Linked DNA regions of Larkinella insperata. The protein of the gene in region 2 binds, or shares a complex with, the protein of the main gene of each other region. Links are inferred from orthologs where the notes say so. Each region holds a gene or a part of one and is shown on either strand. Other genes may lie near its edges.

Evidence for each region.
Region 1: the proteins of pheT (region 2) and pheS are in contact, whole or in part, in a crystal structure (PDB 6P24), measured with the Escherichia coli proteins. The link is inferred for Larkinella insperata from one-to-one orthologs.

The regions. Positions count from the first base shown.
Region 1 is NZ_CP110973.1:106,321-109,666, reverse strand. What follows is about bases 292-3,237. They hold pheS (phenylalanine--tRNA ligase subunit alpha), read left to right. Parts: upstream 292-1,211; coding sequence 1,212-2,264; downstream 2,265-3,237. Other genes in these bases: OQ371_RS00250 (DUF937 domain-containing protein), read left to right, coding at 2,516-3,237; OQ371_RS00260 (LytR/AlgR family response regulator transcription factor), read right to left, coding at 565-996. Also shown: OQ371_RS00265 (LytR/AlgR family response regulator transcription factor), read right to left, coding at 1-291; more of OQ371_RS00250, read left to right, coding at 3,238-3,346.
Region 2 is NZ_CP110973.1:3,588,421-3,591,857, reverse strand. What follows is about bases 42-3,078. They hold pheT (phenylalanine--tRNA ligase subunit beta), read left to right. Parts: upstream 42-363; coding sequence 364-2,793; downstream 2,794-3,078. Other genes in these bases: OQ371_RS14385 (hypothetical protein), read left to right, coding at 2,836-3,078; OQ371_RS14395 (DUF1684 domain-containing protein), read left to right, coding at 42-214. In the rest of the region: more of OQ371_RS14395, read left to right, coding at 1-41; more of OQ371_RS14385, read left to right, coding at 3,079-3,186; OQ371_RS14380 (cell division protein ZapA), read left to right, coding at 3,249-3,437.

The sequences.
Region 1 (3,346 bases), 3.5 Mb from region 2 along the record:
AAACTGCACGTAAGCCAGGTTGATGATCGTCGATTTGTGAATCCGGAGAAACATCGACTGGTCGAGCATGGTTTCGAATGCCTTTAGCGTTTTTGAAACCAGGTAACGTTTTTTATCGCGCGTCGTGATAAACGTATAGTTGCCTTCTCCGTGCAGACTGACTATATCATCGACCGAGATCATAATGTTGCGGTTGAGGTATGGAAGCGCGATGCGGTTTGCATTACGCTGATACATCCGGGGAAACAACGGTTGTAATGTCGAAGAGGAAGGATAAGCTAACGTTTCCATAGCGAATGGCGATTAGAGTTTTGTGTGTGTGTTACTTGTTGTTACTGACATGACAAAACTACTTTAATTCACCGTTCGATAATAAGGAAGGCTTGACTTTGAGCGGCTTAGCCAGGGGGTTAAGCGTCTGAAAGTCAAGCCTTTAAGATGTTACTGATTGGTGTACTTCCCGTATATCTCCTCGACCGATTACGTATTTCTACGTGGTGGTGATACCCGTAAACTTCACGTTGCGATACGGGATCTATTACGGTTCAAATAACTACTGGTGCATTAATGTACGGCGCTGGGGAGGAAGTTGCGGATACGATCCACAAAGTTCTGCGCCCGGCGACGTGAAATTTTTACTTGCTGACCGTCGTTCAATTCCAGTTCACCTTCCTTCTTTACGTAGAACCGGCGGACATAGCATAGATTTACAATGCATGATTTGTGAACCCGTACGAAGGCCTCACCATCCAACAGGTCTTCGTATTCTTTCAATGTACGGGATACCAACATACGCGTACCGTCTTTCAGAAAGAAATTGGTGTAATTACCTGAGCCCTCCAGCCGGACAATTTCTTCCAATGAAATAGTTCTTTTGCGGTCGTAGAAAGGAATGAGAAGTTTCGGGGAAATTGGGGAGGTGGACTTTTTTTCCACACTTTTGGGGAATTTTGTGGACACTTGGTCAAAAATGTTTTCCTTCAGGATGGATTCCATAATAGATCGAGTAAGATAGTGTAACAATGGATACTGTTGATTGTTAACAGGTTAAGTGTTGAGGGGCGGTTTTTTCAGGCTGGATACCGCATAACCTGTCGTCAATACCGTGCCCAACAACCGTACCGTCGAGCTAATCAGCGGGTCAAAATGTTTGTTTACCGGAGCAGGGAATTTGGTTATCTTTGCGGTGAGCTGGATTGAAGAAAATACGTATGCTGGATAAAGTCAGAGAAATTTATCAGGAGATTGAACTCTGTGAAATTCAATCTAAAGATCAGTTGGAGCAGTTCCGACTACGGTATATAGGGCGCAAGGGAGTGATTACGGATCTGTTTGAGCAATTAAAGCAGGTACCGCAGGAAGATCGCCGGGCCGTGGGGCAGGAGTTGAATTCCCTGAAGGATTTTGCCCAACTGCGGTTTAAAGAATCCAGTACGGCGCTGGAAAACAGCCAGACGGAAGAGGTTCAATCGCCCGTTGATCTGACGCTGCCCGTTATTCCTAATTTATACGGTGCCCAACACCCCCTTAACATCGTTCGGCAACAGATTATCGACATCTTCGGACGGATTGGTTTCGGGGTTGCCGATGGGCCGGAAATTGAAACCGACTGGTATAATTTCGGGGCGTTGAACTTTCCGGATAATCACCCCGCCCGCGACATGCAGGACACGTTTTTCGTTGAGAAGAAGAGCGAAGGGGCACCGGCGGATTTGCTGCTGCGGACGCACACCTCAAACGTGCAGATTCGCCTGATGGAGCATCAGAGGAATAACACCACTTTCCGGCCGATCCGGTCCATTATGCCGGGCCGGGTATACCGCAACGAAGCCATTTCGGCCCGGGCTCACTGCATGTTTCACCAGGTGGAAGGGTTGTACATTGATAAAAACGTCGGTTTTAAAGACCTGAAGGATACGCTTTATCACTTCGTGAAGGAAATGTTTGCCAAGGACGTGAAGATTCGCTTCCGGCCGTCGTACTTTCCGTTCACCGAACCAAGCGCCGAAATTGATATTTCCTGCCAAATCTGCCACGGCAAAGGCTGCAACATCTGCAAATACAGCGGCTGGGTCGAAATTGGCGGTTCCGGCATGGTTGATCCGAATGTGTTGTTAAACTGCGGCATTGACCCGGAAACATACACGGGTTATGCTTTCGGGATGGGCGTTGAACGCATTACGCAGTTGCGCTACGGCGTCAATGACCTGCGGTTGTATACCGAAAATGATGTCCGGTTCCTCCGGCAGTTTCAGGGAGCGTAACAAAAGGGAAGAAGGGAAATTACTGGCGAAAAAGAACCGGGTTGAGCGAATAACTCGGTTCCTTTTAATTTTTTTCGCTTCTTTTTTGCCATTCCTTTCTTCCAATCCTTTTTTTGTCTAAAAGTTAGCCCGGATTTTAACTTGCCGGTCCGTACTTCTTTTTTTTGTCTAACTTTATCACTTGTATTGTACTCCTCAGCGTTGCGTTTGCGGATGTGGTTAGTAGATAGTCCTCATGCAATATCGTCTTTATGAATTTATTAATTGAATTAAAAGAAAACCTAACCGATACAGTTGTTTCCCGTGCGGCTTACTACGTGGACGAAAATCCGGAGAAAACCCGGGTTGCTCTGGAGGGGTTGGTGCATATAGTCGTTGCCGGTCTGATGAAACGGACAACCACGGAGATCGGGGTTAATCAATTATATAATTCGATTCAGAAAGGGAAATTTGACGGTACGTTGGTCAATTCGTTTCCCGATTTGCTTCGCGATACCGAGCAAACCAACCGGCTGGTTGAATCGGGCAGTAACAGCATCAGCCATTTGCTGCCTGCCATGAAAAGCGCCATTGGACTCGCCATTTCCGGATACGCCAACATTAAAAACTCGGCGGCCATTACGCTGTTGGGTCTGGTAACGCCCCTGGTGTTGGGAACGCTTAACCGGCTGGTAGTTGATAATAAACTGGATGCCGATGCACTGGCGGCCGTTCTGGCCGATCAACGGGATTACCTGATTGACACAACTCCCGAGAAACTGCTCGACCGGATCGCGGAAGGGCTGAATATTCAACAACTGCTGACGGTGGGGGTGCAGCCCGCCAAGCGTACGGCGTATGTCGAGCGGGCCCCCGTTCAGGAGCGCCCACGGTATGCAACCGAAGCGGAAGAAGAAGGCAACGGTTCGCTGGTGAAGTGGGGTGTGGGGGTACTGGTGATGGTGGCGCTGGCCGGAGCCGGTTACTACATCTGGAACAATACGCAGTCGTATTCATCGGCCGACGAAGAGGCTATGTCTACTGAATTTGTGGATTCAACGGCTACCAGCCCGGCCACAAGCGCGAAACCGGCGGCTCCGGCC
Region 2 (3,437 bases):
CAAGGACAAAACGAGCGGGAAAGAAACCTACGGCGGGGGGCGGTACCTGGATTTCAGCGATGACGATGTCAAGGAAAACCGGCTGGTGATCGACTTCAACGAAGCGTATAACCCTTACTGTGCCTACAACCACGAATACGCCTGCCCGGTGCCACCCGCCGAGAACACACTTCCTGTTGACGTGAAGGCCGGGGAGAAATATTCCGAACCCTGATGCCGGAGTTTGCGGATGAAAACCAAATAAAGAAAGTTGCTTGGCTGCCGCCGGGCAATCCATTGTTCATGCCCCTCGTTACCATTTAAAAAAAATCGCCCTAATCACTGGAATCATAGCTATCTTTGTAATCCATTTCCAGTTACTGTATGAAGATTTCATATCAATGGCTCAGTCAGTTGGTGAGCCTGACCGAAGATCCGGAAACTATTGGTAAGTTATTAACCAGTACCGGCTTAGAGGTTGAAAGTATTGAAAAAATAGAGTCTATTCCCGGGGGGTTGGAAGGCGTCGTGATCGGCGAGGTCCTGACGTGTGAAAAGCACCCCGAAGCCGATAAATTAAGCCTGACGACGGTTGATGCAGGCCAATCCGCTCCATTGAACATTGTTTGCGGAGCCCCCAACGTTCAGGCCGGACAGAAAGTGATCGTGGCGCTGGTCGGTGCTACCCTGCATCCGACCAGTGGTGAACCGTTTACCATTAAAAAGGCAAAAATTCGGGGTGCAGCCTCCGAAGGGATGATTTGCGCGGAGGACGAAATCGGGCTGGGCACGTCGCACGCCGGTATTATGGTTCTCGACACCGACCTGCCGAACGGAACACCGGCCGTTACTTATTTCGGACTGGAAGCCGATTACCAGATTGAAATTGGCCTGACGCCCAACCGGGCCGACGCTGCGTCGCACCTGGGTGTAGCCCGCGACCTGAAAGCCGTCTTGCAACGGCCCGTCCAATGGCCCTCGGTTGATGCGTTTAAGGTTGACAATCAGAACCTGCCGGTCACGGTTTTGGTCGAAACGCCGGAAGGCGCCCCGCGCTACACGGGCCTGACCATCGACGGCCTGACCGTAGCCGAATCGCCCGACTGGCTGAAGCAGCGACTGCGGGCGATTGGCCTGAACCCAATCAACAACGTCGTGGATATCACCAACTACGTTTGTCATGAACTAGGCCAGCCTCTCCACGCCTTCGATGCCGATCAGATTGCCGGAGGGCAGGTAATCGTTAAAACCGTCGCCGAAGGAACCCCGTTTGTAACGCTCGACGGGGTTGAACGCAAACTGTCGGCCAACGATCTGATGATCTGCAACGCCAGCGAACCCATGTGCATTGCCGGCGTGTTCGGCGGGCAGAAGTCGGGCGTAACGGCCCAGACAACCCGGATTTTCCTGGAATCGGCCTATTTCGATGCAGCCTGGATTCGGCGTACCTCCCAGCATCACGGTTTAAAAACCGATGCTTCGTTCCGTTTCGAACGCGGTACGGACCCCAACATGCCGGTTTTTGCGCTCAAACGGGCGGCTCTGCTCCTGCAGGAAGTTGCCGGAGGAACCGTCAGTTCGGCGATCACAGACCTTTACCCCAATCCGGTTTCCGACCGTCAGGTGGCCATCCGCTACCGGAATGTTGACCGGCTGATCGGTATTGCAATCGACCGGCCCGAAATCACCCGGATTCTGGAGAGCCTGGACATTCGCGTGGCAGATGCGTCCGAAGAAGGCTTTACGGCGCTGGTGCCCCCCTACCGGGTGGATGTGGAACGCGAAGCCGATGTCATTGAAGAAATTCTGCGCATTTACGGTCTCGACAACGTTCCGATTTCGGACTATCTGGCGGCCGACTACCTGTCTGAAACGCCGGAAACCGATCCCGATCAGTTGCAGGCGCGCGCCAGTCAGTTGCTGGCGGCCAACGGTTTTTACGAAACCATGACTAACTCGCTGACCCGTCCGGCCTACCACGACGCCGTTCGGCCCACCCTGCCCAATGCCGACGTGCAGTTGCTCAATCCGCTGAGCGAAGACTTGTCGGTGATGCGGCAGACGCTGCTCTTCTCCGGCCTGGAAACGCTGGTGTACAACATCAACCGGCGTCAGAAAGATCTGAGAATCTTTGAGTTTGGGAAGATCTACAGCCGCAACGACGAACGGTTTTTCGAACGGCCCCGGCTGGGCATCTGGATGACCGGACGGACGCAATCGGAAAGCTGGCTGACGGGTAACCAGCGGCCCGCTGATGCCGGCGTCAGCTACCATGATCTGGCGGCTGTGGTGCAGCGAATCCTGACATCGTTCCGGGTTAAATTCACTGATAGCCAACCCGCTGATCCTGCCATCTTCCAGTATGGCTTGACGTTGCTGGTCAACAAAAAGCCGCTGGTATCGCTGGGTCTGGTGAAAGCCGGTCTGACCAAACAGGTTGACCTCAAGCAAGCGGTTTTTTACGCCGATTTTGACTGGCAGTACTTGCTGAAGCTTTACAACGGCAAAGTGGCATTTGAGGAGGTATCCCGGTTTCCGGAAGTTAGGCGTGATTTATCGCTGGTACTCGATACGGGTGTCACCTATGCGCAAATCAGCCGGCTGGCTTACCTGACCGAGCGCAAACTCCTCCGCGACCTGAACGTGTTTGACGTTTACGAAGGAGAAAATCTGGAAAAAGGGAAAAAGTCGTATTCGGTCAGTTTTATCTTGCAAGACCCTGCCCAGACGCTGAACGATGCGGTTATTGATAAAACGATGAACCGGCTGATGTCGGCCTTCGAACGAGAATTGGGTGCCGTGATTCGAAAATAAGTTCCACTTCTTATGAGCAATACGTCGTCGGTCTTTTCACGAATGGATTCCTTCGAGGAAAAGCTCTACAGCTTGATCGAAAGGATCAACGCGGACGGACAACGTATTCAGGAACTGGAACAAACAATTGTGGTTCTGCAAAAGGACAAAGCTGAGTTGATCAAAGAAAAGACGAACTTAAGCAATGACCTGGCGAAACAGCAGAATCAACTGAAACAATTGGAAAAAATGGCGAATAATTTGCCAAAAGAGTTTTCAAAACCAACAAATATTCATAAGATTGTAAATAACAAACTCAACGACGCAGCAACGGCTGCTGAATTGAAGCAAAAATTGACGGTGTACATCGAAGAATTGGATCGGTGTATTGCCTATTTGAGTGACTTGTCATAAAGCATATAACCGGCTTGTTGAAAGGCGTATTCCTTTTGACGCCGGACCGACAAGCTGTACGGATGGAAGAATTATTGCCAATAAATATCCGAATTGCAGGCCGAACTTACCCCTTGAGCGTTCGTCCCGAAGACGAAGAAACGGCCCGTGAAGCCGGTCGTCTGGTCAATGAACGCTTTTTAGAGGAGAAGAATAAGAAAAAAAAGCGCGACGACCAGGATATTCTGGCGGTAGTGGCCGTCATGAATACC